Regions from separate parts of the Paenibacillus glycanilyticus genome, predicted to be linked through region 1. Evidence: riboswitches for the same ligand, from Rfam matches in the RefSeq annotation. Region 1 holds a riboswitch; the other holds the start of a gene.
The links. Region 1 has a riboswitch for thiamine pyrophosphate ahead of thiC (phosphomethylpyrimidine synthase ThiC). Riboswitches for the same ligand answer to the same signal wherever they lie in the genome.
Positions count from the first base shown of each region.

Region 2: linked by a shared signal. The riboswitch ahead of ACR9FF_RS17435 (ABC transporter substrate-binding protein) and the one ahead of thiC (phosphomethylpyrimidine synthase ThiC) in region 1 are both predicted to bind thiamine pyrophosphate.

Region 1 covers NZ_CP195155.1:830,321-846,005, forward strand. Annotated here, with positions in the region: gene ACR9FF_RS03865 (IS256 family transposase) at 201-1,391, opposite strand; gene thiC (phosphomethylpyrimidine synthase ThiC) at 1,526-3,289, opposite strand; TPP riboswitch at 3,598-3,701, opposite strand; gene ACR9FF_RS03875 (hypothetical protein) at 3,850-4,314, shown strand; gene ACR9FF_RS03880 (hypothetical protein) at 4,328-4,768, shown strand; gene ACR9FF_RS03885 (NAD(P)-dependent alcohol dehydrogenase) at 4,801-5,802, shown strand; gene ACR9FF_RS03890 (OmpL47-type beta-barrel domain-containing protein) at 5,837-9,091, opposite strand; gene ACR9FF_RS03895 (GNAT family N-acetyltransferase) at 9,293-9,838, shown strand; gene ACR9FF_RS03900 (hypothetical protein) at 9,931-10,698, shown strand; gene ACR9FF_RS03905 (RDD family protein) at 10,834-11,247, shown strand; gene ACR9FF_RS03910 (helix-turn-helix domain-containing protein) at 11,254-12,180, opposite strand; gene ACR9FF_RS03915 (Gfo/Idh/MocA family protein) at 12,312-13,289, shown strand; gene ACR9FF_RS03920 (Gfo/Idh/MocA family protein) at 13,309-14,292, shown strand; gene ACR9FF_RS03925 (alpha-1,3-galactosidase-related protein) at 14,510-15,685, shown strand, end outside.
Region 2 covers NZ_CP195155.1:3,763,619-3,779,303, forward strand. Annotated here, with positions in the region: gene ACR9FF_RS17425 (ABC transporter permease) at 1-143, opposite strand, end outside; gene ACR9FF_RS17430 (thiamine-binding protein) at 133-435, opposite strand; gene ACR9FF_RS17435 (ABC transporter substrate-binding protein) at 470-1,504, opposite strand; TPP riboswitch at 1,652-1,765, opposite strand; gene ACR9FF_RS17440 (glycosyltransferase family 4 protein) at 1,965-3,278, shown strand; gene ACR9FF_RS17445 (GDP-mannose 4,6-dehydratase) at 3,336-4,289, opposite strand; gene ACR9FF_RS17450 (mannose-1-phosphate guanylyltransferase) at 4,286-5,338, opposite strand; gene ACR9FF_RS17455 (hypothetical protein) at 5,638-6,216, shown strand; gene ACR9FF_RS17460 (GT-D fold domain-containing protein) at 6,272-7,291, opposite strand; gene ACR9FF_RS17465 (glycosyltransferase family 2 protein) at 7,260-8,036, opposite strand; gene ACR9FF_RS17470 (glycosyltransferase family 2 protein) at 8,005-9,147, opposite strand; gene ACR9FF_RS17475 (class I SAM-dependent methyltransferase) at 9,381-10,064, shown strand; gene ACR9FF_RS17480 (glycosyltransferase family 61 protein) at 10,070-11,164, shown strand; gene ACR9FF_RS17485 (glycosyltransferase family 4 protein) at 11,195-12,367, shown strand; gene ACR9FF_RS17490 (DUF4214 domain-containing protein) at 12,371-14,275, opposite strand; gene ACR9FF_RS17495 (acetyltransferase) at 14,464-15,111, shown strand; gene ACR9FF_RS17500 (DegT/DnrJ/EryC1/StrS family aminotransferase) at 15,144-15,685, shown strand, end outside.

The DNA.
Region 1 (15,685 bases):
AATGTAGATCCAGTAAACAGTCAAAAATAGCCCGATACACTGTACGAAATCCAACGTAGTAGCCCTACTGTTACCCTATCGCCTCGAATGGCTGGTAGCGTCAAGAAGTTTGTGTAGTAGGGATTTCCATCGGGACGATGGAAATGAATATTTAGCTGTTGACCTTCTAGAGGGCAAAGCCCAAGCGAAGGCGCGGGAACTCATTCTTCTTTAAATGAATTGTTTGCGTAACGCTCACTGTACATGGCTTCAAACGCAGCTCTGGTACCAGGATCACTAAAACCACGAACGGCTCTACCACACCAATTCTCGTTGTAATCAATGGCTTGTAAGTAAATAATCTTCTCTGCAGCTTCAATGTTAGTTAGGCTGTTCATTGGTTTTAGCCGCTTTCGCAGTTCTTTGTTCATGCGCTCGATCGGATTCGTCGTGTAGATCGCATTTCGGACTAATGACGGGTACTTGTAGAATGTAAGCAAAGTTGGAAGCTGCTCTTCCCACGACTTCACTTCCTTTGGATACCGCTTGCTCCATGTACTTTTGAAGCCGTCAAACACAGCCAGGGCAACATCCCTATCCATAGCGGTGTAGACTTGTTTCAGGTCGCTCAGAAACGCCGTCTTATCCGCCATACGGATTTTTGGGAAAGTAGCACGGACTTTGTGGACGACACAATGCTGAACATCAGCCATTGGGTAGATCTCACGAAAAGCGTCTTCCAGACCAGGTAGGCCATCAAATACGCCGAGCAATACATCTGTGGCACCACGCTTCTTAAGGTCTTTGAGTACCTCGCGCCAACCGTTTGAGCTTTCGTGACCGCCAACGTAGAAGCCGAGGATTTGACGAATTCCTTTCTCATCAATTCCCATCACTAAGTACACGGCTTCGCTGCTTACCGTGTTACGTTTGAGTTTGACGTAGAGACCATCCAAGTAGAGGACGGAGTAGCGTTTCTCCAGGGGGCGTGTTTGCCACTCTTCAATGTCCTCCATAACCGTTTGTGTAATGTTACTGACCGTTGTTGGAGAGTAGTGTGTGCCAAACATACTTTCGATGAACTTAGCCACCTCGCGCGTACTCATACCACCTTTGTACATGTGAATAATGGCCTCCTCTAACCATCCTTCTCTGCGTTGGTATGGCTCGAAAAGTTGCGTCTGGAAGGTCCCTTTACGGTCACGTGGAACCCGAAGTGCGTTAATGGTGCCATAGCGCGTCTGGAACGAACGCTTGTAATGTCCGTTTCGGCTATTGGATGAAGTCGGTTTTTCAATGGTCATGTAATTCTTAATTTCTTCTTGAAGGAGCAGTTCAAGCTTTTCTTGGAGCAGCTTAGTAACAGTATTTTCAAGTAGATTATGAAAGGCATTTTCGGGTATATTAGTCATCGAGTAGGGTCCTCCTCTTGGTGATGTCGCAATCCCGAGGATACCCTACTTTTTTGCGTTCTGGAAAGACTCCAGATCTTGGTACACAGACTATTTTACGTCATCGAATGGCTCTCGAAACGCACCGTCTTAGTTCAGCCGTATAGCTTGCTTCCGGATATTTTGAACGAATCCGCCTGTTCTTTCATTCCGGCCTCGAAAGCCTCTTCGTTATTCAATCCTCGCGCTTCCGCGTATTCCCGAATGTCCTGCGTTATCCGCATGCTGCAGAACTTTGGTCCGCACATCGAGCAGAAGTGAGCTGTTTTCGCCGCCTCGGCGGGCAGCGTCTCGTCATGGTAAGCGATCGCCCGTTCGGGATCGAGGGACAAATGGAACTGATCGCGCCATCGGAACTCGAACCTTGCCTTCGACAAAGCGTCGTCCCGGAGTTTCGCCAAGGGATGTCCTTTGGCAAGGTCGGCGGCGTGCGCTGCTATTTTGTAGGCGATGACACCGTCTTTAACGTCTTCTTTATTTGGAAGGCCCAGATGCTCTTTAGGCGTTACATAGCATAACATTGCCGTTCCGAACCAACCGATCATCGCTGCTCCAATCGCCGATGTGATATGGTCGTAGCCCGGTGCGATGTCCGTGGTAAGCGGCCCTAGGGTATAAAACGGCGCTTCCTTGCAGATCTCCATTTGAAGGTCGACGTTTTCTTTGATTAGATGCATGGGGACATGACCCGGACCTTCAATCATGACCTGAACATCATGCTTCCAAGCGATATCCGTCAGCTCTCCAAGCGTCCTCAGCTCCGCGAACTGAGCTTCATCGTTGGCGTCTGCAATGGAGCCTGGACGCAGGCCGTCTCCAAGCGAAAACGACACGTCGTAGGCTTTCATAATCTCGCATATTTCTTCAAAATGGGTGTAGAGGAAGTTTTCCTTATGGTGAGCAAGACACCAGGCAGCCATGATGGAGCCGCCCCTGGAAACGATACCTGTGACGCGTTTGGCCGTAAGCGGAATGTAACGCAGCAGCACGCCGGCATGAATAGTGAAATAATCGACGCCTTGTTCAGCCTGTTCGATTAACGTATCGCGAAATACTTCCCAGCTCAGGTCTTCCGCTTTTCCGTTTACTTTTTCAAGCGCCTGGTAAATGGGGACGGTACCAACGGGAACGGGGGAGTTGCGGATAATCCATTCGCGTGTGGTATGGATGTTTTTGCCCGTGGACAAATCCATGATCGTATCCGCTCCCCAGCGGGTCGCCCACGTCATTTTCTCGACTTCCTCTTCGATAGAGGAGGTAACGGCCGAATTGCCGATGTTCGCGTTAATCTTTACATGGAAACGGCTCCCGATGATCATCGGCTCGAGTTCGGGATGGTTGATATTGGCTGGTATAACCGCGCGCCCGCGGGCCACTTCCGAACGGACCAGTTCCGGATCAACCCCTTCCCGAATCGCAATAAACTCCATTTCCGGAGTAATGATGCCTTTGCGGGCATAGTGAAGCTGCGTGACGTTTTTTCCCGGCTTTGCCCGTAGAGGCCGGTGAGTCAGGCCCGGGAAAATTTCCGCGCCATTCTTCTTTGCTCGTTCCTCGTTTGAAAATCCGTTATCTTCCGGCTTAATTACCCGGCCGTCGTAAGCTTCGGCGTGGCCGCGATCGCTGATCCACTTACTGCGTAGGATAGGGAGACCTTTGCGTACATCGGCCTCGTAGGACTCATCCGTGTACGGGCCGCTTGAGTCATACACCCGTACGGGCTCGTTTGGCTGCGGCAGTCCGTCTTTTCCCCGACTTTCGGATAATACGATTTCGCGCATCGGAACACGAATATCTTCCCTCGATCCTCTCACATACGTTTTGCGGCTGCCCGGCAGCGGCGTCGATAAAATCGGCATAAAAAACCTCCTAAGAGCATTCGATAGGTTCGGAATGTCCGCTAGGAGGCCGTTGTTTAGGGTAATGAGACTGTACGCGGCATAAGCTTCAGCAGCCGTTAATTAGACACGGGCGAATAGGCAGAGCTCACCCCGGAAGGGCAAAGCCCGCAACCCCGGGTCGCTCCCCAAAGGCAGCTTTCGATGCGGCCGGACGATTCGCCGGCAACAAAAAAAGCCGCCCCGTCGGGAGCGGCTTGAGGTGTCGAAATCCGTGCAAATCGAAACGGACGGATGACAATAGCATCCGTTTCCATCGCATATGGCTGACGCGCACAAGACCACTTTCCTACGCTGGCATAACCCAGATCAGGTTCAAAGGGACCAAGGCTAAGCCTTATCTCAGCCCTTGCGGGCGCCCCTAGTGGAATTCCTTGTCAAAAGAGTACACTCGAAAAAGGAAGCTGTCAAGCTGCCGTTCAAGCGGAATCTTTCATTTTAGGGCTGATAGGCAGGATGATTTGACCGTTTATTGAATAGTAATATACAATCTCGTACTTGATCAGGGGAGGTTGGATGAATTGGACAATCAGCCATGCAAGCATGCGGTCAGAAACCCTTCGGGCCTGAAGAACATTTTTGCGATGACGGTGCTGTGTTCACTCTTTCTTGTTAGTACGCTGCGGGGAAAAGACGATGATGCGGTCCTGTACGTTCCGGCCATAGTGTTTTTTTGCTTCTGCGCTGCCGTATTGCTCTGGTCCCTGTACCGGGCATTACAGAAACCGATTGATCTCTGCCTGCAGGGGGATGCGCTTTTGCTTAACGGAGCTGCGATTACGCCTGAGCAGATTAAGGTCATCATGATCAGGCGGGACTCGGTTCATCCGATTATCGGGATTAAGCCTCGTGGCGCGAGAACGGTTCCTGTCCGTATGTGCTTCAGATATGTGAACGAAGAGGAACAAGGCTTCGCGGATATCGCCGACTGGGCGAAGCGGAATAACGTAAACGTCGATTACGGGTTCTTTTTTAGATGGATATAGAGAGGTAAATGAAATGAGAAAATTAACTGGTATCTTGTTGATTGCGCTTGTCCTAATGCTGTCTGGTTGCGCGGGCAAGGGAGCCTTAAATGCCGATGGCGTGAGCAAAGCTCTTCAGAAGCAAGGCCTTGAAGTTCGCGAGTTATCGTCCGATGAGGTTAAACAGCTGGCATCCACTCCGGTTAATATCAACGGAGTTGAACCCGTAACCTTTGAATTAACTCTGCCTGCAGCAGATATGGCCCATCGTGAGTTTGTTTTTGCCTATGTATTTTCTTCGGAAAAGGAACGTATCCGTGTGGAGAGTTTAGACGGAACGCCTACTCCGATCAAGATGAATGATTTGTACCCGAATGTCATACGCAAGAAGAATCTGATCGTCAACTATTGGTCTTACAACAAGGATAATCCGCTGTTAATCAAGCAGATTAGCAGAGCGATCGATAAGCTGTAGCTCATATATCTCCTATTTGGAGGAGGACGGACATGAGTGTTCGCAAGATGAAAGCGCTGGTCTATAAGGCTTACGGTTCTCCGGAGGTTCTCGAGCTCAAAGAAGTGGATGTCCCCGTGCCGAAAGAGCATGAAGTGCTGATCGAGGTTCATGCTGCTTCGGTCAATTCATGGGATTGGGATCTGCTCCGCGGCAAACCGTACATAACCCGCATTGGCGGATTCCGCAAGCCGCGGTATCCGATTCTTGGTGCGGATATTGCCGGGAAAATAATTGCCGTTGGCGCCTCCGCCACGCGGTTCCGTCCTGGCGATGAGGTGTTCGGCGATCTGTCCGGCTGCGGCTGGGGCGGATTTGCCGAATACGTATGCGCGGGCGAGGAGGCATTAACTCCAATGCCGAAAAGGCTGAGCTTCGAGCAAGCGGCAGCGATTCCGCAAGCGGCCGTGCTTGCCCTGCAGGGAATGCGCGATAAAGGGAATTTGCAGAAGGGCCAGAAAGTGCTCATCAATGGGGCGGGGGGCGGTGTAGGTACGTTTGCCATCCAATATGCCAAGCTGCACGAGGCGGAGGTAACCGCCGTTGACCGTGCGGGCAAGCGGGACATGCTGCTGTCCCTTGGAGCGGACCATGTGCTGGATTACAAGAAAGAGGACTTTACCGCAAATGGGCGGCAATACGATCTTATCCTGGATGTAGTGGGAACCCGTTCCGTCTTCGAGGTGAAGCGCGCGCTTAAGAAAGGCGGTACATACGTTATGATAGGCGGCTTAATGCCTCGTCTTCTCCAGACGCTGCTAGCCGCACCGCTGATCCGCAGGTTTGAGAAGAAGAACATGACTATTCTGGTTCATAAGCCTAATCATGCGGATCAGCAGGTATGGAGGTCGCTTGCTGAAGCGGGCCATATTGCTCCCGTCATTGATCGGCTGTATGGCTTGCAGGATGCCGCCGAAGCTCTCCGGTACTTCGGGGAAGGGGAATTTAAAGGGAAAGTCGTTGTCCGCATAAAAAGCGAAAACCCCATGCCATAAAGGCATGGGGTTTCTTGCCGATCTTTTTATCCCATTATTTCGCGACGGTAACGGTAATCGTATCGCTCGCGGTAACGCCTGCCGCATTCACAAGCTCGCAGCGGTATTCGTAGGCGCCGGGCGTTTTGCCCGAAATGGCGGTTACGGCGGTTTGCGCCGCGGGAGTAGCATCCTTCAGCAATTGCGTATCGATGAGTATTCCGTTTTCGTATAAGCGGTATTCGGTAGCATTCGTGCCCCACCACAGATTCATCGTTACTTTGTAGCTTCCGTCTTGATCCCAGTTGTCATGGGACAGGACGGCTTTGCCCGGGGAAGCGTCGGTTACTTTAACGACCAGCGTACTGCTGGCTGTTTTGCCATAAGCATTAATCAATTCCGCCGTATACGTATAAGTTCCGTTAGCTTTGCCCGTAATTTGTGTCTGTACGGACTGGGCGGAAGGGGAAGCGTCCTTCAATTCGACGGTATCGATCAGAACGCCATTCTCGTACAGCCGGTATTCGGAACCGTTATTGCCCCACCACAGGTTCATCGTTACCGTATAGCTTCCGTCTTGAAGGCCGTTATCCCAGCCGTTGTTATGGGATAAGACCGGCGTTCCCGGAGCGCCGTCGGCAAGCGGCTTGCTTGTCACTTTGAACGTGTAGCTTGCAGTGGACGTATTGCCTGCTTTGTCGGTTACCGTATATTGTACCGTGTGGCTTCCGATACCAAGCTTGGAAGCTTCGATCGAATAACCGTCTGTAATCGCGCTATTGTCCAAGAGCAGCTGCTCCGAAGCAACGCCGGAAAGCGTATCGCTGCTTGCAAGGTCATAGACAAGGGTCGCCGTCTCAAGAACGTCCGCCACTTGTCCGCCGGATTGCGTTAATACCGCTGCCGGAGCGGTCTTGTCCAATCGAACATGAACCGAAGACACGCTGCTTTTGTTGCCTGCTGCATCAACCGCGTAATAAGAGAATGTATGATTGCCTTCTGCAGATAAGGTGACAGGCGTTGTGTAGTCTGAAAAGCTGTTATCGTTTAACGAGTAAAACGAATCTACTTTACCTTCCGAGTTGTCTTGAGCGGAGACGGTCACTTGAACATCCTGATTCAACCAGCCTTCCGCATTAGGAGAAGCGGACAGCGAAGCTTCAACGGTTGGCGGCTCGTTATCCGCCGGCTGTACAACCGTGAAATCCGCGAGGCTGCGCGGCTTGAGCTGGTATAAGTCTTTGAAAATAGCGGACACGCCGGTGATCGTTACCTTTTGACCAACGGTATAAGGGAAGCTGCTTTGCGTAAGGCCGGTACGTCCGTCAACACGGATATGATTAACCGTACCATTATCGCCGACAGCGTCAAACTCGAAGGAGCCGGATGGCGTGGCGGAGATGATGTTGGCAATCGTGACGTCTTTCAGCTGCAGCAGCTGGCCTTGATTGGAGCTGTCCACGGCGGTTGCCGGGCTTGGAGCCGGTAAAGCTGCCGTCCCCGTTTTTTCGATGGCGACAATATCTGCAAGCTCAAGCTCGGTATTGTAGAGTGCGGTAGTTGCCGTTACTTTAACTACATCGCCCGCATGATACCCGGCTGCATTCTGGTAGACGTAAATACCGCCCGTCTGATCCTGCAGGTAGAAGGCTTGTCCGCCGAAAATACCGGGCTCCGTCGTCACTACGCCTTCAACCGTAACGGTAGCGCCGACGGTTTTGGCACGGGATTCCGCGATCGTGATTTTGGCGGGAATTCCGCCTTCATCGCCCGGGAGGGGCTCAGCGGCTACGTTGCCAAGATTAACGGCTTCCGTCAGCAGGTTCGTGCTGTTTTGTCTAAGGCGAAGATTAGCCGCGCCGGTGGAACCGGCCTTTAAGCGAATGGTTAAATCCTTATAAGCATGCCCTGTGGCATCGGCCGTAACATTAAAATTCGCGCTGTAGCCGTAAGCCGTTGGCCAAGTTCCGTCCGCATTTTGCACCTGAGCGATTTGGGTGCCGCCGCTCGTTAAGTAAACGCCAATCTGATAATTGCTTATAGTCGAATTAGGAGCCAGGTTGTTAAATACGATGCGAACCGGGAACGGCGTTCCGCTGTTAGGCAGCGTTGCCTGATGCACAAAGCTGTATGCCGGGTTGGAGACAGCCGTTGTGCCACCGAAAGAACCGGCCTTGAATGTCGAACGGTCATACCATTTGTAGCCTGCATTTGGAGCTGACCATGGTTCAGGCTGCGGTTCCGTGGACAAGGCTGGAGTCTCGAAAGGAAGAATAGCGGTAGGCTGGTCGAGCTGCAAGCCGTTTACTTCACTCAGGCTTGTATAGCTTTCTTTCGTCGACAGCCAGTCGATAAGGTTAACGAGCAAGACGCCGTCATTCACTTCTTTGAAGCCGTCGTAAGTGGTTTTCTTCGCGCCCGTATCTTCGCGCAAATATTTAGGCGATACGTCCTCAACCGGGGAGGAGTCTCCGATAAAAGCCGCTTTCCCGCCGCCAAGCTTGGATACGGCTACATAAGGACCTTCCGCTGCGCCGCCGCCGTTGTATACCCCTTGGTCAACCGCGCTTGCCCAAGCTTCGTTTGTTTGAGGCAGATACACAATGCCTTTTGCTTTCGTCGGATCAATAATGGCAAGCGTCGAGCCGGCATGCATCGCTACGGCCGATACGCCCTCCGTAATGCCAAACGCCTGGTCTGGAGCCACAATGTTGGTTGCGTTAATGTCGCCAAGCGCATTGTAACGGAAGCGGATGCCGAAGTTATCGGCCAGCCAGTCCGAGCTTGCGACATTTTGCATCGCATAGGAATTGGCTTCTTCCGTGCTCATGCCTTGAGCCGGATTCGCCCATGCGCCGCGGCGGTAACCGTTGATGGACTCCGAACCGTCCCAGCGGTTTTTATTCCGGTCTGCGTTGTAATGGTCGCCGATGAAGAAGATGCTGCCGCCGCCTTCGACATATTGCTCCATTGCCGCTTGCTCCGAGGTTTTGAACGGAATATTAGGTTCGGCAATAACGAATACGTCATAACCTTTCAAATCGTCATACGTAAACGCGGTAGACTTGCGAAGCTCTTGGACATAGTAGCCATTGTTGGCAAGTCCGTTGGCGAAATCCGAGAATCCGCCGTCGATCACCCAGTCCGCAGCTCCCGCTGTCTGCGCGTGCGTGTTGTCGAACAACACCTTTTTGCCCGCATTCTCGTTGACGACCTTAGCGTTGATGTAAGGGGCAGGATCCGATGGTCCCTCCGCATGAGCGCTATTGCTTGTCCATTGATACTGAACCGGCACAACCAGCAGCATCATCAGCAATAACTTTAGCCATTTGTGTCTCACTTGAAGTAATCTCTCCACAACCATTCCTCCCAACAGCTATTTGTATCTTTCCGGCGTTTAGTTTACCACGTTATTCCAGAATTGTGTGATAGGGTATTGTAAAAAGGGGTCGCATGGACTAGGACAGCCATTAACGTATACTTGAAGAAAGGTTGAAAGGAGGAATACAACATGCGTGTCAACGGCAAAACCTTGGCGCTTAGAACCATTGAACCGGAAGATATGTACCGGCTGTGGCAATTAAAATACGGGGAAGAGAATCCGGAGTGGAAAAAATGGGACGCCCCTTATTTCCCTCATAACCGAATAGATTTCGAAGCCTTCCAAACCCAAACGGAGGTCCGGCTGTCCGCCGATGACGTTCCTTCCATGCTCATTATGGAATCGGAAGGACAGATTATCGGGGTCGTATCCTACTATTGGGAGGATAGGCCTTCGCTGTGGCTTGAGCTTGGCATTACGATCTACAGCCCGAAGCATTGGAGCGGGGGTTACGGAACGGAGGCTTTAACGTTATGGATCAACTATCTGTTCGGGGCAATGCCGCTCGTGCGAGTCGGGCTCACCACCTGGTCGGGCAATAACCGAATGATCCGCTGCGCCGAGAAGCTTGGAATGACGATGGAAGCAAGAATCCGCAAGGTACGCTTATATAATGGCGAGTACTACGATTCCATTCGGATGGGGATTTTGCGCGAAGAATGGGAAGGCCGATAACATTCGGTCGCTTGACCAGTGGATAGCAAGAACGCATTCAACTCTTTATTTTGGGAATAAATAGAAGTATTCCATCAATGAGGTGTTTGCTATTGAGAAAGCGGATATGGACAATCGTGATAATCCTTGGATTTACTTCGTTAGCCGGAACGCATGCTTTTGCCAAAGAGAATGACCCTGCAACCGAATTCGCCAATGCCATTACGCGTAATGACTATAAAAAAGCGCAAAGCTTTATCGATCAAGATTACGTACGCATTCCCGAAATACCGGAGCATGTTTCCGCTCAAAGCTATAAGCTTGAGCCTTCGCCAATAAACGGAGAGCAAATCCTTATGGTGAGCTTCTATGACGAGAAACGAAAAACCGAACGACTGGCTTATATTTGGGAATTGTCCGTTAACTACGGCCGTATCACCCAGATTCACGTATTATATGAGGGCTTCAACCCGCTGGCAGACGAGGCGCGCTTAATAAGAGAATATCAAACCAAATTCAAGCGCAGTCTTTTAACCCTAACCGAGCTGCCTTTCAGGAAAGTTACTGAATTTCATGGCTTTATCGAGGATGACAGCTCGATTGAGCTTTTGTATCGGAGCGATGAAATAAACGGTTTTCTCAAGGTCAAAGCAGCTCCTGTAACCGTAGATTTGGATCGGTTCAAATTTGATAACGATGATGTATATTACACGCTGAAAGATGGAACCAAGGCGCTCTATCGAGTAAATAATAACTTAGCCTATGAGTTGAGGTTTCACAAGAACGGGATGCAGTATATGCTCGCAATCGGTAACAAGAAATATTTAAAGGTTAAATACAAACCGGAAAACTTGCTGAAAATCGCGAATTCCATGGTATAAGCAAAGGCTGTCTCCCGTTAGAGGGGACAGCCTTTTTGTTTTCGTTTCTTATTGTGCTGAAAGGAGGATATAGTTTATTTATAACGTATTTTTCTAGAAATACTATAAAACTTAACGTTGAAAGCAGGGGCAGTAATGAAGAATAGACTACTGGCTTTTTTTATTGATTACATCTTGGTTCTGTTTATTTTTGTTCCAATTAGTATCCTAATCAATATTAATTCGACTGAAGAAAACTCTAATCGGCCATTTGAAATATTTTATCCGCTTCTGTTCCTAGTGCTGTTTGTTATCTCTAATAGAGATCTTATAGGCGGCAGAAGCATCGGCAAAAGAATTGTAGGGTTAGGTGTAAGGGATTATTCTAATCCTGATAACACGCCAGGGAAATGGAGGCTTTTTCTCCGGAATATATCTCTGATTGTGTGGCCGGTGGAACTCTTCCTATTGCTGATTAAGGGGAGAAGGCTGGGCGATTTGATCATGAGAACTAAGGTAATTGAACTCAATAAAAAGCAATCGGAAAATGGAAATGCGCTACCTGAATGAGCCGGTCTACGCATCGCTCCTTGCTTCGCCCCGAAGCAGCCGCCGAGCATATTCCTTCGGCGTGCAGCCGTTATATCGTTTGAACAGCTCGTAGAAATGCGCCATATTTTCGATGCCGACGCTTGCGGCGATGGAGGAGACGCTGGCGGGCTCTGCGACAAGCCTATGCGCGGCTTTAAGTATGCGCTGACGGTTTACGTAATCGACGAACGAAACGCCAACCGCTTTTTTGAAATATTTGGAGAAATAACTGTAATTCATCCGGGCGATCCGGCTTACCTCGTCCATGTCGATGCGCTCGTTCAAATGGCGGCTTACATAGTCGAGGACGGGGCGCATGACAGTGTCGTCCACGAATTCGTAGCTCTGCAGCAGCCCGCGGCTGTCGTGGCGGAGCAGCGTCAGCAGCAAATGCTTGATATGCATGCTTGCGGCGATTTCGTATCCCTTCCGCTTGCCGATCATTTCCTCGTGTATGCCCGTCAGGATGCCGGCCATCTCCAGCCTGGCTGCCGCGTTTTCCCGAAAGATATAGTTCAGCTCCTCGAGCGGGCGAACGAGCTCAGAGAAGTGCCGGTAATACATCATCATCGCCGGGTCGAAATAACGCTGCAGATCGACATGCAGCACGATATAGATCAGAGGCCCGTCCGACGTCTTTTGGCTGAGATGGAGCTGGGAGGAGCCGACGATGGCGACATCCCCCGCGTCAAGCGCATAGCAATGGCCGGGCGTATGGAGATTCATGGACCCATTCTGCACCAGAATGAGCTCGACCTCCTTGTGATAATGCCAGCGCCTGTTCGACGGGCCGGGCTTCGACTCGTCCGTGAACTGCCACGCTTTGATGCAGAGATGCTGGTTCTGGTAATGGATCGGCTCTTGAAATTGTTCCTGAACGTTTTCCGGAGCATGTACCTGAACGTCTTTCACCGGTTGATCGCCTTCTTTGCGCCATAGTCAATTTGGATACAAAAGGCCCAAATATCGTAATTGTGGCCCGCAAACCCTCGTACTAAGATCATTCATGTGAAGTATACCATAAAAGAAGGAGAGTGTCCGAGATGAGAGTAGCGGTGTTAGGCTGCGGTGGCATGGGGCATGTGCATGCGCAAAGCTTCGCCGGAATGGCGGATGCGGAGTTAGTCGGCGTATGCGACATCGATGCGGAACTGGCCGGCGAGCTAGCCAGCAAGACGGGAATGCGGGCCTTCTGCTCTTTCGCCGATATGCTGGAAGAGACGGATCCGCAGGTCATCAGCATCGCGCTGCCGAGCTATTTGCACAAGCAAGCTGTACTGGAGGCGGCGGAAGCCGGCAAGCATGTGATTTGCGAGAAGCCGGTCGCGCTGTCGCTGGAGGATACAGACGAGATCATCGAGGCATGCCGCCGTAACGGCGTTCGGCTGTTTGTTGGACATGTCGTCCGGTTTTTTCCTGAATACGAGCAGGTACGCAGGCAGATTAAAGAAGGGAAAATCGGCGAACCCGGCGTAGCCCATACGAAGCGGGTCGGCGGCCATCCCGGAATCGCGAGAGACTGGTTCAAGGACCATGCGAAAAGCGGCGGCGTTATCGTCGACATGATGATCCATGACATCGATTTTATGAGGTGGATCTGGGGAGAGGTCAAATCGGTCTACGCCATGAACGCCTGCAAGGACGACTCGGATTACGCACTGGTGACGCTGGAATTCGCAAACGGGGCTGCAGCCAACCTGGAAGCGCATTGGGGCGACCCCGGTCCGTTCCGGTATGCGGCCGAAATTTCCGGCTCCGCGGGACTGATCCGTCTGGACAGCGCGGCTTCCGGCTCGCTGCATGTCCGCACCCGCGCCCAAGCCGAACGGGATGGGCGGTTCGCCGAAATTCCGCAAAGCCCGGGCGTTCTGAGTCCGTACGACCGGGAGCTGGCGCATTTTCTGGCGTGCGTGCGGGACGGCGCGGAGCCGCTTGTTACGGCGGAGGATGCGCGGGAGGCGCTCCGCATTGCGCTGGCCGCGCTGGAATCGATACAGACGGGAAAAGTCGTTTTATTATAATCGCAAGGAGGAGTAAACGGTGAAAAAACTGAAAGTAGGTCTGATCAGCTTCGCGCACGGCCATGCATACAGCTATTTGGCGAGTCTGGCTGCTATGCCGGAGGTCGAGATCGTCGGCATCGCCGACGAATCGCAGAGCCGCGTAGCCTCGATCGTCGAACGCACCGGCCTGCCTTACTATGCCGACTATCGGGAGCTGCTCGCTACCGACGCCGATGCCATCGTCATCTGCTCGGAGAATGTCCATCATGCCAGGCATGCGATCGCGGCGGCAGAGGCGCGGAAGCATGTGCTGTGCGAGAAGCCGCTTGGCATCTCCGTCAGCGAAATGGAACGGATGATCGCCGCCGCACGGGATAACGGCGTCCAACTGATGACCGCTTTTCCGTGCCGCTATCTGCCGGCCGTGACCGGCGCCAAAGCCGCGATCGAGCGCGGCGATATCGGCGACATCGTCGCCGTCAAAGGAACCAACCACGGGACGAATCCCGGCGGCTGGTTTACCGACAGAGCACTGTCGGGCGGCGGAGCGCTGCTTGACCATACGGTTCATGTGATGGATCTGCTCAACTGGATGATTGGCTCCGAGGTTAAGGAGGTTTACGGATACGCGGCATCGCGGTTCGGCGAAACGAAAATCGACGACGCGGGCCTCGTTCACGTGAAGTTCGCCGGAGGCGCCTTCGCCGTCATCGATACGAGCTGGTCCCGGCCGAAATCGTTCCCGACCTGGGGCGACGTAACGATGGAAATCATCGGCACGAAAGGCAGCATCTCTGTCGACGGCTTCGCCCAGAAGAATGAGGTGTACAGCGATCTGGCCGGCAAAGGCAGCTGGAGCTATTGGGGCGACGACATGGATCGGCTGATGATCGAATCGTTCGTAGGGTCGCTGCTGGAGGGCCGGCCGGTGCCGATAACCGGCGAAGACGGCTTGCGGTCCGCCGCCGTGGCGCTGGCCGCCTACGAGTCCGCGAAGCTGGGACAGCTGGTCGCGCTGTAAATGCAATAGACAGGCCGATGGAACCGAAAGGCGTCCGTCGGCTTTTTGCCATCTCCAGGGTCGATAATTGACGCGCATAAGCAGATGTGGTTATAGCCCGGACAGGCAAGTTTGGATCCAGGCAATCAGGTGGTTCGTTGTCCGCTCCCGCAATCGATATTGAACGGGCTAGTTAATCATTGTAAAGTATATTAAGCGCTTAACTTATTATTTGAGGATGGTGTTGATCATTTCAGAGAATCCGGTTGTTATCCGCTTGACTGATTATGGAGCGGTTCCCGATTCGGGGGCGGACGCTCAGCCGGCCATGCGCCGGGCCATTGAAGCCGCATCGCGCGTTCAGGGACCCGTCCTGCTGGATATTCCGCGGGGACGCTACGATTTCCATCCGGACGAGGCCGTCCGGGCGCCTTATTATATTTCGAATACGGCCAGCGAGTCGGAGAATCCCGACGTGACGAAGACGATCGGCATTTTGCTCAAAGGGTTGAAGGATCTGACGCTCGAGGGCAACGGCGCGCTGCTTGTCTTCCACGGCAAGATGACGATGCTGGCGATTGACGGCTGCGAAGGCATACGGATCCGCAATCTGCATGCCGATTACGAATGGCCTACAGTGACGGAAATGACCATCACCGCCGTGGGAAGCGATTATTTCGACGCGGAGGTTCATTCTGACAGCCGTTATGCGATTGAGGGGGGCCGGCTGGTCTGGATTGGAGAGGGCTGGCGGTTCACGAAAGGGCCGATGCAGGAATACGACCCCATCCGTGATACGACCTGGAGGATCTACAATATAGTTGAACGGGCATCCAAGGTGGAGGAGCTGGCGCCGAACCGGCTGAGGGTTTTTGTTGAGGATGGAAGCGAAATATCCGGCCTGACCGCAGGCCGGGTATTACAGATGCGCGACGGCATCCGCGACCAGGTCGGAGCATTTATCCATCGGAGCCGCGATGTATCGTGGAGCGGAGTTGGCATGCATTTCATGCATGGCCTTGGGATCGTCGGCCAATTCAGCGAGAATCTAAGCTTCAAGCAGATGGATTTCTCGCCCCGCGCGGAAACGGGCAGGACGGTGACCGCGTTCGCCGATTTTATCCATCTGTCGGGATGCCGGGGGAAGGTGGAAATTGCGGACAGCCGGTTCGTTGGCGGCCATGACGACCCGATCAACGCGCATGGCACCCATCTTCGGATTGTTGGCACGCCGGCGCCGGATCAACTGGTGCTGCGCTTCATGCACCATCAAACCTACGGCTTCGACGCCTTCATCCCTGGCGACGAGATCGAATTCGTTCGTCACGCCTCGCTGCTCGCCTACGGCTCGGGCACCGTCAAGACGATGGAGCGGCTCAGCCCGCGCGAGGTGCTGCTAACGCTAGAGGCGCCT
Region 2 (15,685 bases), 2.9 Mb from region 1:
ATTTCTTTTACGATAGTAGTCGGCGAAGGCAGCTGCCACTCGGGCACAACGCCGCTATCAACCGAGAGCTGCCAAGCGGCAAGGATAAGGATGACGAGCAGCAGAGAAGGCCAGACCGCATGATACCAGCCTTTATTGCCCATCCGGATATTTCTCCAACAACCGGCCCATGGAAGCCCCGTTAGCCGGATTGAAATAGACCTTTACCTGCGAGATAACGGACGGACAGCCCATCTCGGTCATGGCTTCATTCATGGATTGCACGATTTCGAACAATTGCGGGAGTTCGCCCTCCATCGTTGTCTCCAGAGGCGCTACCTGGTAAGGGACACCCGATGCCTTAATAATCTCGATTGCGCGGTCTACAAACGGAATAACGCTTTCCCCGTTTGGCGTTGTTGGCAGAATTTGAATACTTACAAGCGCATTGGCCATCATCGTCAGCTCCTCTTAATCCTATTGTTTTATCCTAAGCTTTCGGGAGGAAATCGTTCGTGAACGCTTTATCCGCCTCCAGCTCCTTCTCCAGCAGCTTGTGATCGAACATCCACTGGGAATAGTTCACCCATACTTCCTTCTTCTGCACGCCCCACTGCGAAGCGTCATCCGTATATTTCGGGCTAAGCCACTTCTGGCTTGCGCGAACGAGGTCCGCATTCAGATCCGGCTCTGCCTTAATCAGCACTTCCGCCGCATCCTCCGGATGGTCAATCGCGAATTGGTATCCCTTAGCGGCGCCTGCAACAAACGCTTTAACAATCTCCGGTTTCTCGGCGATCATTTTCTCGCTAGTTTCAAGAAGCGGCGTGTAGTAATCCAGCTTGTCGCTGTAATCGGTCAAGTAAACCATATTCAGCTTCTCGCCGCGCAGCTCGGCTTCCACGCCCGTCCAGGCATAGTAGATCCAGGCAAAATCAATGTCGCGCTTCACCGCCGTGAAGAAATCCGTATCGCCGATGCTAAGCATCTTCACTTTGGTTACGTCCGCGTTCTCTTCCTGCATCAGAGAGCCGATTACCGCTTCTTCTACCGGCGCTCCCCAACCTCCGTAGGTTTTGCCTTCAAACTTTTTCGGAGAGTCGATTCCTTTGGATGCCGGCGAAGCGAAGCCCGAAGTATTATGCTGAATCACGGCAGCAACGGATACAAGCGGTACACCTGCGATTCGCGCCATGGTGAGCGACTCTTGGTAGCCGACGCCAAACTCGGCTCCGCCGGAAGCTACCATTTTATCCGCGCCGTCCTGGCCAGGCTGAATAATTTCGACGTCAAGGCCTTGCTCCTTGAAATAACCTTTATCCCGTGCCACGTACAATCCGGTATGATTCGTGTTAGGCGTCCAATCCAGTACGACCTTTACTTTGGTCAACGGCTTGTCCGCTCCGTTACCGGCTGACTCGTTCCCCGTATTCTTGTTGTTGTTCGAGCCGCATGCGGCCAGCAGCACAACTACCGCCAGCATGGCTGCAACAATCGCGAACCTTCTCTTTGCACCTGATCTCATCTTTCTGTCTCTCCCTCTCTCTACTTGACTATGACGTTTGCTATTATGGCCGGACTACCTTCTGAAAATAAAAAAAGCCCTCCGATTTCCGGAGAGCCATACATTTCGTCAGCTTTATTACAGGTCCGCCCGCTCCATAATATAACGGGCAACCTAAATAACAAATTCCTACGCTGGCATTATCCAGATCAGGTATAAGGGTCGGAATTTTCTTCGGAATTCCCTCTCAGCTAGCCTCAACCAGCTCCCCGGTGCTATTCACTTACGTCAATAAACCTCATTATACCCTTTCTGCCCGAAAAAGCCAGCTTCCTTTTAAATAAGTCATCTATTCAAGGTTCAAGGTTAGACATAAGCCGATTTTTACGCTTGGTGGGTTGTTGTCCTTATAGCCGCGTGACCGGGATGAATAGTATGTAGTCGAGTGCATATCCGCTAATATCGAGAGGATTGAACCGGGGTGAAAAGACGACACAAGAGAGGCAAGAAGCCGAAACGGTCAAACGCATCGAGGTCTAGAAGACGCAAATCAGGAGGCCGTAGCCGATCATACGGCAGACGAACCGCTAAGCGTCAAGCAAAGCGAAAACAACGCCGGCTCTCCAATAAGCGCAGCGCCGGGCGGCCCGCCGCGGAGAAGGCAACGCTTCAATCCGACGGCTCAACCCGGGAACCAGGCGTAAATATTATCGGTTTTGTTCATGCCGAGATGGGGATCGGGGAATCCTCGCGGCTAGCGGCAAAAGCGATTGATTCGGCGGCCATTCCGTTTGGCCTCCTTAATTTCCCGCTTGCCGTAGCCTCGAGAATGTCGGATTACAGCTGGTCGCATAAGCTGCTGGATAAAGCCCGGTACAACACCAATATTTTTCATATGAATGCCGACTTTATGCGTCCTGCCCGCGAGCATTTCGGAAACGAATTGTTCAACAGCCGTTACAACATCGGGTATTGGCATTGGGAGCTGCCGGAGTTTCCGGAAGAGCATGTGGAAGGCTTCAGCCATGTCAACGAGGTGTGGGTGTGCAGCAAATTTGTTGCCGAGTCCGTCTCCAAACGGGCATCCGTTCCCGTTGTTACGATTCCTCACTGCATCCAAGTACAAGTCGCGCCGAATATTAACCGCTCTTCCTTCGGGCTGCCGGAGAACCGGTTTCTGTTCCTAATGATGTACGACGTTCAGAGCTCAACCTTGCGCAAAAATCCCCGGGCGGTAATTGAAGCCTTCAAGCTAGCGTTTGACAAAAACGATCAGCGCGTTGGACTTGTCCTTAAGGTAAATAATGCGGACTTCAGGCCAAATGAGCTTGTCGAGCTGAAGAAGCTGATTGCCGAACGGAGTAATATGCATTTAATTGACAGAGTGCTGTCAAGGCACGAAGTAAACGCCCTGCTGCAGTGCACGGACAGCTATGTTTCCCTTCACCGTGCCGAGGGATTTGGTCTTGGTCTCGCGGAAGCGATGTATTTAGGCAAACCGGTCATAGCAACGAACTGGTCCGGCAACACGGAGTTTATGAATGCTTCAAATTCCTGTCCGGTTTCCTACCAGCTCGTTAACATCGGGCAGGACTGGGGGCCGTACAAGAGCCATCAGATCTGGGCAGAGCCTAATATCCGTCATGCCGCGGAATACATGCAGCGCCTCCTAACCGATGCTCGCTGGCGGGAATCCATTGCGGCAAGCGGCATGAGGACGATTCATAACGATTTCTCTCCTGCCGTGATTGGCCAACGGATCAAGAACCGGTTAATAGAGCTGCGTCAGATTTAAAACAATGAAAGGCCTGCCCGATAGCGAGATTGCTCTCCCCTACCGGGTCAGGCCTTATTAAGCCAGCTCATTGCGCCAATAATTCAATAAATCCTTCATGGTCTGCTCGAACGGAATTTCCGGCTTCCATCCGGTCTGCTCGTAAAACTTGCTATAATCCCCTACAAGCACCTTAACATCGGATGGCCGAAGTCTTGTTTTGTCTTCCTCTATCGTAATATCGACGGTACTATAGCTAAGGAGGATTCGAATCACCTCGCGGATCTCATGGCACTGACCGGATGCGATATTATAGATTTCTCCGGCCTCGCAATTGTCCATCGCCATCCGGTAAGCTCTAACCACATCGCGCACATCCGTGAAATCCCGTTTGGCGTCCACATTCCCCACATACAGAACCGGCGGCTTTAAGCCCTTCTCGATCTCCGCGATTTGCTTCGCGAAATTTGAACTCACGAACTGTTCGCCTCTGCGGGGACCATGATGATTAAAGGTCCGCGTTCTGATAATGTGCTGTCCATAGGTTTTGAAATATTGGTAGCCCAAGTAGTCCTGGGCGATTTTACTCACAGCGTACGGACTTATTGGGCGGAGCGGATTGGTCTCCTTGACCGGCACTTCGTCTTCTTCCACATGCCCGTATTCCTCGCTGGAGCAGGCAATCAGCACTTTGGAGGCTAACCCAAGCTTTCTTACCGCTTCCAGAAGATGAACCTGCCCTACAATATTGTTCGTCATGGTCTCGGCAGGCGATTCCCATGACAGCGGTACAAAGCTTTGCGCCGCCAAATGAAAGATCAGGTCCGGCCGAATGTCCGCCATCATACGCTCAACCGCCTGAGCATCCATCAGCTCGCACTCATACAGGCACATATCCGGCAGCAGATGGCGAATATGGCGCAGCGAACTGTGACTCCTCATGGTTCCTGTCACTTCAATCCCCTCGCCGAGCAGATGCTCGGCAAGATGACTGCCTACAAAACCGGTTATTCCTGTAATCAGTGCTTTCATCCCTGCCGGCCTTCTTGATCCGCAGTAAGCGCGGCGATCGCATGCTTCACATTTTGTTCGTCCGATTTCCGGCAGATAAGGAGGCCTTCTTCAGTCGATACAATAATCAAATCCTCAATACCAATCGCAACAACCTGCTGCTGTTCCGAATAAATAATCGTGTTGCGCGTCGCAAACGGGAAGATTTGCCCCAGCAGCAAGTTTCCGTCGCCATCCGTATTAAATATTCTCTCAAGCGAGGTCCAGGTTCCAACATCGTCCCAAATAAATTCGATAGGGATCGTATAGAGACGTTCCAGCTTTTCTACCAGGGCATAATCGATAGAAAGCTTCTGCAAACGGGCATACGACTGCCTGAACTCTTCATCCTTTTGGTCAAAAATAGACCACATCCCCGGCTGATACTTCATCATGTAACCGGCGATCGTAGACGGCTTCCATATAAATATACCGCTATTCCAATACATATTCGGAAGCTCTATCAGCTTCTCGGCTTTTTCCTTGGTTGGCTTCTCGATAAAAGCTTTGACCTCTTTGATGCGTTCCCCAAACTTATCCGCATGCTCTTCGGTTTCTATCGTCTCAATATAACCGTAACCCGTTTCGGCTCTTGTGGGGACTATGCCAAGCGTGACGACAACGCCATCCGTCTTGGCCGCCTGTTCCGCCGCGCGAAGAGCATCCATCAATTCGTCCGTATCCGGAATGTATTGATCGGAAGGTGCCGTTACGAGCACGTCGTCCAGCTCCTGCTTCAGGAAATAACTGGCCGTCAATGCGATGCAAGGTGCGGTATCTCTCTGATCGGGTTCTATAATGATACGATTGTTTCCCAGCTCGGGAAGCTGTTCCTTCACGATCGGCAAATAGTTTTCGCTTACGGCGACATACACGTTTTCTTCGGGCAGACAGGAACGGAATCGCGCGTAGGTTTGCTGCAGCATCGTTGCCTCTTCCGAAGCCAACGTCAGAAACTGCTTCGGCTTGGCAACCGTGCTTCTTGGCCAAAACCGCGTTCCTTTACCTCCTGCCATTATCACAGCAATCATTGCTTTTCACCTCTAAACGGCAAATCTTCTACTATTAAAACCTCTCTTCTAGTCAAGCCGGAGCTCCTTCCTTAACCGGTGCCGGATTGATAACTTGCATACCTACAACTTATGCTTTAATAGAGAAATCCTAATGGACGAATAGCCAAAAGGGACGGAAATCAGGCAGATGACTCCGCCCAACTATCGCTTCTGGCCTAATCTATTAAAAATAGACAATCGTTCACGGCAAATACCGTCTTCTCTATGAATCTCGCAACATATGATACGGTATATCAACTGAAAGGAGAGGATTAGATATGGGAGAAACAGGTTTGACAGGTTTGACAGGTCTGACCGGTCTGACTGGAGCCACTGGCCCTACCGGCCCTACGGGTCCTACAGGTCCTACTGGCCCTACTGGCCCTACGGGTCTTACTGGCCCTGCTGGTCCAGGTGCTGCGGTATACGGTGCTAACGGAGGGGTCTTCCCGCTTGGCGCAATCGGAATCATCGGAACAGTTATTCCGCCGGTTGAAATTCTTGCCGTTCCCGTTACGGTTACTTCGGCTGCAGCCAATAAAGTAAAAATTGACGGAGTTGTTGACGTATTGCTTTCCGGTACAATCCTTGGCGTATTGCTGAACCCAACGATTACCGTGGATCTGCTCCGTGACGGCGTTGTAGTAGCTTCGGTTACAAGCACAACTTTCGCAACGGTAGCACTTGCTGCAGTACTTGATCTTGAAGTAGTGATTCCAATCACTTTCTACGACACGCTCACTGTCGGCGCGCACGAATATACGCTCGAAGTAGCAGTGAACTCGATCTCTGTAGCAATCACAGGTGCTACTGCTTCGGTTCAATACTCCTCGCTTACAGCTTCGGTCGGCGTCTAACCAAACCCAAACAGCCTTTTCGCTTCACGAAAAGGCTGTTCCTCTACATATGCGCTTAGAGAGGTGCTTCTCCCTTTATGAGCGCATTGGCTAGATGGCCGAAATCGATAGCTACCTTGCCGGTAACGCGGGCAAGCTCTTCGGTAATCAATACGGCAGCGATTCCGGCGGAGACCAGAGCAATGTCAAACTCGTACTGTCTAGCCAATGCCGCTACTCTGGCAGCATCCCGGGCTCCGTTAACCGGCGATACGACGCCCGCAACGGATAAGCCGCGATTTGCGAGAACGGCAGACAGCGGTTCCGCCATATTGCCGATAAGAAGAATTCGCCTATTTTGCAGAATCGGCAGGAGGCATCCTGCCGTGCATAAACTGTAGTTAATAAGGGAATCGGTCCATTGCTTCTCCCGAAGCGATAAACCATAGGCTTGAAAAACCGGCGATACAAGCAGCTGATAATTCGGCATTCTGGTTCTCGGTATGCCAACAATATCGGCCCCGGTAACCGCTTCGACCAAGCGGTTGCGAATCTCCAGATCCGGCACCTTCACTCCCGCATATTCCAAAAATTTGCCTTCCCGCCTTACTTGATCAACCGGCATAACGATTTCTTGAGCCATGGTAAGAAGCTCTCCGTCTCCAAGCCTTACGATCGATAACGGCCTCTTCTCCTCCATGGCTTGAAGAATCGCATCTCTGACCTGTTCAGGCAGCATAAGAGGAATGGCTTGCTCCATATGCAGGCCTACGCCTGCTGCTATGATTTGCTTCAGAGAAAGGTCCGGAAAAACGATATTCGGTGGCAATAGCTGATCAATGATCTCTTCCCCGCCTGCATATTTTCCCTCTTGATATCCTTTTGCGTAGCCCTCCATAAAACCTGCATGCTGCCCAGTCTCCGCCTTGTTTCCTTCCGCTTCCGCCTCGTGAATCGCTTCCATGGGCCTTGCTTCGCCTAGCTCTGCCGGGTTCATGATGATTTTGGGCGAAGCTTGGATTAAACGCCGTTTCCTGCCGATTTGCTTCTTCCGTTTCCGCGGTTTACTTTTTTTGCGAGGCGTCCGAATGCGCATGACGTTCCCCCTTGCCGTTCTCATCGTGTAATTCAAGCGGATCGATTCCCCATTTATCCATAAACAGCAGTCGGTTTCGCTCAACCAGCTCCTCAAGAGCTTCTCCGTCATAACGGCCGAAGGAAGCACTGCCATGATGATACACAAAAGCATCCTTTGCGATGGCTACCCGGTACCCAGCGCGATAAGCACGATAACAGTAGTCGTCATCCTCGTAATGACCGGGCGAGAACCGTTCATCGAGTTGACCTATTGTCTGCATCAGGCTGCGGGAGAACAACATGCAAAAACCGATGATCCGGTTCACGAACTCGCATTGCCCGTTCTCATCGATTTTCAGACGCTCGGCGAACTCGTCATATCGGCCGGTCATTGCGATTTGCTGCCTGCCGCTCGCAAAGTTTGTCATCGGTCCAACCAGCCCGATGGAAGGATCCGAATCCAGCACGCTGTGCATCCTGCCCAGCCATTCGGACGTGACCAGAACATCATTATTTAGCAGAAGCAGCCGGTCACCCCTGGCCAACCTCATTCCCCAGTTGCAAGCAGCCGGAAACCCCGTATTCACCGGCAATGAAATAGCAATGATCCGCTGCTGCTTCAAATAATCCAGCGTACCGTCGGTTGAACCATTATCAATAACGATAAGCTCATACGGTTCTTTGGTATGCTTACGAATCGTTCCGATGGTCTCCCGTAAATGGGAGAGCGCGTTATAGGTCGGAATGATGATGCTTGTTAACATCTTTCGCTCGCTCCCTTTTGCGCAAATGATCGGTATATTTCAGACGCGGGCTTTCCTCCCGCATCGCCCATCCCAGCGCTTCCAAATGATCGCCCATAATCAGCTTAGAGATCGGATTGCTCACGCCGACATTTTCCTTCCTGTGCCGGTTTTTCTTAAACACATTGATGCTGCCGCCAATTCCGATTCGCAGTCCTTTTTGCAAAGCAATGGCTTGCGCTTTAGGGGGAACCGCCAGATTGGCGAAACCGATTACCTCAATTGCTTTTCGGCTTAAGGCATGCGGAACGGCCGTCATGGAATTCACATTCAGATCATCCCGGCGATTGGAGCGGTTCAGAAAATATTTCATAATCGAAACTTCATCCCAGTCGGAGAACACGCCTACATAACGGGAAAGATCGTTCAAAGCGACGTCCATGTCACGATCAGTCGCCCTTGCAAAGCTTAACAGCTGTTCAGCGGCAACCGGGATATCCGCGTCAAGAAAAATTACGATGTCGGAGGTTGTAATTTTCGCTCCGATTGCTCTACCCACATCGTGACCCAAGGCTTCGTTATAGTGGAGGATGATCGCTCTGCTGCTCGTTCTTGCCATCATAAAGCTCGAGTCCGTCGAGCCGTTCACAACGACAACGATCTCATGGAGGGGCATTCGCTCCAGCTCCTGAATGGTTGACTGAATGGACAACTCCTCATTCATGGCCATAACAACGGCTGCCACTTTCTTATGGGTCGGAAGCAGTACCCAATTGCGGGTCTCGTCAAATGAATGAGTAGAAAAATACCCTTCAACGAATGCTTTCATTACCGGAATATACTTGCCGGCGGCAGTTGCTTTTCGAATTAATCCGCTTTCCTTGAGCCACAACTCCTGCACATGTTGTTGAAGGTCTACCCCCTCCTCCATTAATGCCGTTTGAGCAGCACTTCTGCCGAGTCTCCAAGCCAATATGGTTAATTGCTTGCTGGTCCCCCTATCCGCAAGCCCCCGATTGGTCTTCTGGGGCCTGGATTTCCTTGCACCGGCCGGATTCGGGCGCCGTCCCTGCCGGGATGTCAACGGTTTGGTAGAGTACGCTGTTTTTCTTTTCCTGGCGAGGCTTCTCATATTCACACCTCGTTATTCTCATTATGTCTTTCTATGTGCATGCCAATAGAATCCTCCTAGCGTCTGCCTCTGACATTGTATGTGCGGACAATAGAATCGTAACGGCTTATGTACGGCACCGCGCTTCATAAATGTGTATATCGCCTGCACGTTTGTCCCTGACCTCTTATAGCAAACGAACATAAAATATTTCAATTCTTGTGCTTCTATAACGATAGATGGGGAGTTGACTTATGGATTGGAAGTTTTATAGGCCAGAATACGCAGCCGACCATGCACCGGAAATACCGGCGGGAATGATGACGGAAGGAGCTTGGTCCGGACACCGCCGCTTCGCATACGATCTTGTTCGTTTCGCCAAACCGAAAGTAATCGTTGAGCTTGGCACCTTATACGGAACTTCATTTTTCAGCTTCTGTCAGGCCATTAAGGATGCCGCTCTCGATACCGCCTGCTATGCCGTGGACACTTGGCAGGGCGATCCTCACACAGGGATGTACGGGCAAATCAACGATGGCATTTATCAAGCGGTTCAATCGGTCAAAAACAGGGAGTTTCCGAATGTCGGCACTCTTGTGCGAACTACCTTTGACGAAGCGCTGGCTAAGTTTCCTGATAAAACGATCGACATCCTTCATATCGACGGCTATCATGCTTATCATTCGGTGCTCCATGATTATGCGAGCTGGCTGCCGAAGCTGGCGCCAAACGGTATCGTCCTCTTTCATGACACGGCAGTCAAAATCATGAATTTCGGCGTTCATATTTTGTGGGATCAGCTTAGCGCCATTCATCCCCACATGCAGTTCCAACATTCCAACGGCCTTGGCGTGCTCTTTCCGAAAGGCGTACCGGACAAATTTCAGGAGGTTCTTGCCCAGCAGCAGAAGCTCATCCTCCGTTATGCCAGAGGGTAGAGACCATGAAATACACCATTCCGAAAGAAACCTACAAGAAAGCGAAGGATTGGGCGAAAACCCTTTCCGCAAGCGAAGCCAAAGAACGATATAAAGTGATATATCCAGCCGAAACGGTCCGGTTGCCTTCCCCAAGAAGCATTGATCCGCACCGCTGGATTTCAACCTGCCACTATGAAGAAGCTTTTGTTGTCAGCATTCCCGATGGAAGGCTTATGACGAGCCACATGTACGTGATTACGCCGGATAACAAGCGGATTGGCGATCTGGAGCTGTACGACACCGGCTATGAAACAATGGTTCTTGAAGAGCCTGACTATTATGCCGGAACCGTCGCCTCCTTGTTCTGGGGCTGGAATTTCCCTAAACCAAAGAGCCGCGGCACGCACACGGTATTCGGACACTGGTTCTTTGACATTTTGCCCCGCATGCATCTGCTGGAGAAGAGCGGGATAACGATTGATAAATACGTATTGCCCAAACTGACCTACCCTTTTCAATACGAGTCATTAAAGCTGCTTGGCATTCCCTTTAACAAAATTATTCAGGTCGATCAAACGGACTTCCATCTGAAGGCTAAGACGTTGGTTGTGCCCGCCGTACCGCTCATGATCGGAAAATGCCCGCCGTGGGCTTCGCATTATATCGCGGATCAAATGAAGAACAAGCGTAAAATCCGCAAACGCAAAGGCTACGAGCGGATTTATATCACGCGTGAGGACGCGGAGGCCCGCCATGTGGTCAACGAAGACGAGGTACTTCGCTACCTGCAGACAAAGGGGTTTAAGAAGATTGTGCTCACGCCGATGACGACCGAGGAAAAAATCGAAGTTTTTGCTTCGGCCAAAGTCATTGTGGCGCCTTTCGGCAGCGGCAGCATTAACGTTGCCTTTTGCGACCCCGGGGCATCGCTGATTGAACTGGCCCCCGTATCCTTTGTCGACAATTATTTCTGGAAGCTATGCTGCCATGCAGGACTTGATTATTACGAGTTGTTATGCAAGGTTGAACCCCAGGCGCATGTAGGTGCGGACAACATCATTGTCGATATCGGAAAGCTGGACATTTACTTGCGGCTTAACGGTATTGTGAATGCTTGAACGATTTCTTAAATTACAGGAGGATAAAGCATGAATATCCTGATATGGTCTAATCAGTTTTCGATCGGCGGAGGGATGCGCCTCTTGTTCAATCTGACGGCGGCTATTGCCCGACAGCCGGGAGTAGAGCGGGTCAGACTAGTCGTCGCGCCAAATTCGCAGCTGCGAAATTACGTCGAGCTTCAAAAAACGGGGAATATTGAGATCTGCTATAACAGCAATCCGATCAACCATCCCCAGAGCAGCCATCTGCTTACGAACATGAACGTGGTTTACTTCTTCTGGCCGCATACCGAGCAGTTTCAAGCCATTGACCGTCCTACGGTCTGCACCTTCCACGACACCACCATCTTTGATTTCGTCCCGCCGTTTATGAAAGGCGATGAATTATCGTTTCACTGGAGACTATCCAAAAAGTGGATCGATCATACGTCTTCGGTTGTCGTATCCTCCCAGCATGTCAAGAATAGGCTGATCGCTCATTTCGGCAGCCGTTCGGAGCAGGCGTTCGTCATTCCGCACGCCATCACGCCGATTGCCAACGTGTACAACCGCAAGGTATCGCCCGAGCTAAGCTCCCGAATTCCATCCGACTATATTATCTATCCGTCGAATACTTCTCCGCACAAAAACCACAATAACCTGCTTATGGGCTTCGCCAAGTCCCGGTACAAAAGAAAATACCCGTTAGTCTTAACCGGGTATCTGACCGATAAACTGCGTATTCCGTTCCCGGATAGCACGTCCGAGGTAAACTGGATTCCAGCGCTTGTATCCACCATGAAAAGGACCGGTCTTCTTCTCGACCGGCAAGTTTACCCGCTTGGCTTTGTTGGAGACCATGACATTCCGGCCTTGATCAAAAACGCCAAAGCGCTAATCATGCCCAGTCTGTCGGAAGGCGGCGGGAGCTATCCGGTGGAAGAAGCCCTTCGGCTCGGCACGCCGGTGCTCTGCTCGGATATTCCGGTTATGCGGGAGCATCTGTCCCGGCATAGCGCCAAGATTGCCTGGTTTGACCCGCATAACCCGGATTCGATTGCCAAAGCGCTGGATGATTTGTTTGACGACTACGACACCTACAAATTATCGGCTTTGCACGGCGTCCATGACGCGACGCAAACCTGGGACGATATTGCCAAGCAATATATCGAAGTATTCAAAATTACCTTCTGGCGCTACTATGGCAAGATTCTTTATTAATGATCAAATCCGGCCAATGATCGCGGCATAATCGTGGGCAACATCCGCCCAGCTCCTGCGCAGAAGGCCGCTTGCGGCTTCCTTCTGCGCGGGTACAGCCGATTTGCCCTGCAGATACAGCCTGCCGATGGACTCCGCCATTTCAACGGGGTTGTAGGGATCAAACGTCGCAAAGCTGCTCATATCCGGAATAACCTCCTGGACAATCGACAGCCGTCCGAAGGCAACCGGGGTATCCATCAGCAACGACTCGACGATCGGGAATGGACAGCTGCCTTCGAACAAGGTTGGCACAACGACCCCTTCCGCATATTTGTAAAGCGACGGCAAGTCGGCTGACGGGATACGGCCCATAAAGATGACCGATGACCGAATAACGGGATCGGCAATCGCGTTCAGCGCTTCCGTAATTTCCTGCTGTCTCGGACGGTTATTGAGATCATCCGTAAATACGAGCTTTAATCCGGACGCCCTTCCCAGATCGGTAAGCCGGAAACGGTGGAACGCGTCAATAAGCCGCTCGTGGTTTTTGTGCAGGCGGATAACGGACGGGAAGGTCAGGTAAGGACCAAACAGATTGTATTTGACGCGGAATTCTATCTCGGTCTTGATGCCAAAGGATGAGTATTCCTCATGAGGCGCAGCGAATCGGACCACTTCCGTCTGATGAACCGGAAGATTCAAATACGTCAGCCCTTCATGATTGCGGATATATTCGGAATCAAATACGACAATCGCGGCATTTCTCGTAATCGTTTCGGCCAAGGAATGAATGTATTGATAATGATCCATATCCTTCGCATACAAATCCGGAAAATGCATATAGACCAGGTCATGCAGACAAACGATATACGGCCGGTGCAGGTATTGGGCCAGCCCCATGCCGACGTAAGGGACGATCCAGACATCCGCCGGCACAACCCGGTTGATCGTCGCCATGCTGTCGGAGTGGTAAAAGTGCAAACGGCTCGGATACATGGCCTTCAGCGGCGCGAAGATCGTTTCCGTCTCTTTCACATTGGCTCCCGTCGTTGCGATATGAAGATTAAAGCCGTTAGGCAGACCCAACAATCCTTCGGACAGGCGGACGAAGAAACGTCCGATCCCTTCGCCGTCCATTGCGATTTGGGCGCCGAAGCATAGGAACAGACCGATATTCTGGTTTGCCGCGGCTCTGGCGTTTATCGCGGCTTTCACTTTAGGGGCTGGCGGATTAAAGGCACGCAGCAGATTCTGCGCTTCCTCCGACATGAGCAGCCGTACCAGCAAGCCTTGCCTGGACACTCCTTGATGGATGGCCAATACATCGTTTGCGACATGTGCGTCTTCCGGCTCGCGGCCTAATAGCTCAGCATAGATTCCATGGATAAAGTCCAAGGTATGAGCTGGGTATAACGCTTGTAAATTAAAGGCCGAGGTATTGTGGTCTCCGGACGGCTTTCTCGTAAATACCTGCTCGGCTTCGCCGCTTTGCATGATAGACGCCGCCACTGAGGCTCTTGTCATCGCGCCGGCTTCCAGCCTGCCTTTAAATTCGTAGAATCCGGCCGCATCCGGCTCTCGCTGCAGAAATTGGCGGTAGATCTCCCAAACAAAGTCCTCATTATCCAGCTTGAATACAAAATGAAGGTAATCGATGATCCGGCTTCCCTCCACCAGACTTGCCCGCACTCTCGCATTATTGGACCTTAATCGGGCTGCATCCTCCGCCGATATGGAAGCTCCGTCGGGAACGGCTGCATGCGGTACGGCTTTCTTCTTTCTTCTGCCCGTTTTTTTGCCGCGCAGACGTTTCCTGCCTTTTCTTCTCGAAAGTCTCTTCGGCTTTCCGTTTTTCCGCCGTTTGCTTCGTGCTGTTCGGCTGCGCAAGCTGCGTCTGACCGACCTGCGTTTCTTCTTTCGCTTCATTGGTCTGGCCTCCCATCACTATTCGTCTGTAGATAGAGTATTGTCACGGCCCGAAAAAGAAACGGCTCACGCCCTAGCCCTCTGGGGATTTCGACCATATTTGCCGAAATAGACGCCTGTCTAGCCGGAATTGAAGCATTTTATGGCCGCTTGAATATGATGGGATATGCGTAAAGGAGTCGATCGTTTTGTTTCATCATGCCTTGCCTAATAAAACCGTAATTATTGGCGCCGGCGGTCACGCCAAAGTGATCGCGGATATTTTGCGGCACGATCCGCATGTCGAGCTGATCGGCTGCATCGGCCCGGATCCATCGGCAACCGTTCTTGGCCTAACCGTGCTTGGCGGTGACGAGCTGCTGCCGGGATTGCATAAGCAAGGAATCCGCCATGCCTTTGTGGCCATCGGCAACAACGCAAGGCGGCACGCCCTTGCGAAGCATGCGGAAAGTCTCGGATTCGAGCTGGTAAATGCCATCAGTCCGCGCGCTTATTTGGCTTCCGGCGTTACTCTCGGCGCGGGAGTAGCGGTAATGCCGGGATGCGTCATTCAGCCGGACACCCGAATCGGCTCATATAGCATCATTAATACCGGAGCTACCGTTGACCACGACGGGAACATCGGCATGGCCTGCCATATTGCGCCGGGCTGCCATTTGTCCGGCAACGTCACGGTTGGCGACGAATCTTTCCTCGGTACCGGTACTTCGGTCATCGACGGCATGCAAATCGGCGAGGGCTGCATGATTGGAGCCGGAGCGGCCGTCATCCGGCCAATTCCTTCGCATTCGCTGGCTGTTGGCGTACCTGCCGTTGTCAAACGGACTTTAGCTTAAGAATGAAGGTAACTCGGAGGGAGGCATAATTAATGGACAACAAATTTTATCCGGTTGCCGTACCCGTATTTAACGGAAACGAAAAGAAATATGTCATGGATTGCATCGACTCAACCTGGATCTCTTCTGCCGGAAAATATATTAACGATTTCGAGACTAATTTCGCCGCGTATTGCGGCACCAAATATGCGATTTCCTGCAGCAACGGCACTACCGCCCTACACCTGGCGCTGCTGGCTTTTGGCGTTGGACCGGGCGATGAGGTCATCGTTCCGACCGTCACCTTTATCGCTACCGCAAACGCGGTTGTATACTGCGGAGCAACGCCCGTCTTCGTCGATTGCGAGCCCGAGACATGGAACCTGGATCCCGAGAAGATCGAAAGCCTGATCACCCCTCGCACCAAAGGCATTATTCCGGTTCATCTCTACGGCCACCCGGCCGATATGGACGCCGTCAGCAGCATTGCCAAAAAGCATGGTTTATTTGTACTCGAGGATGCCGCGGAAGCGCTAGGCGCGGAGTATAAAGGGAAACGAACGGGGTCGCTTGGCGATATCGCAACCTTTAGCCT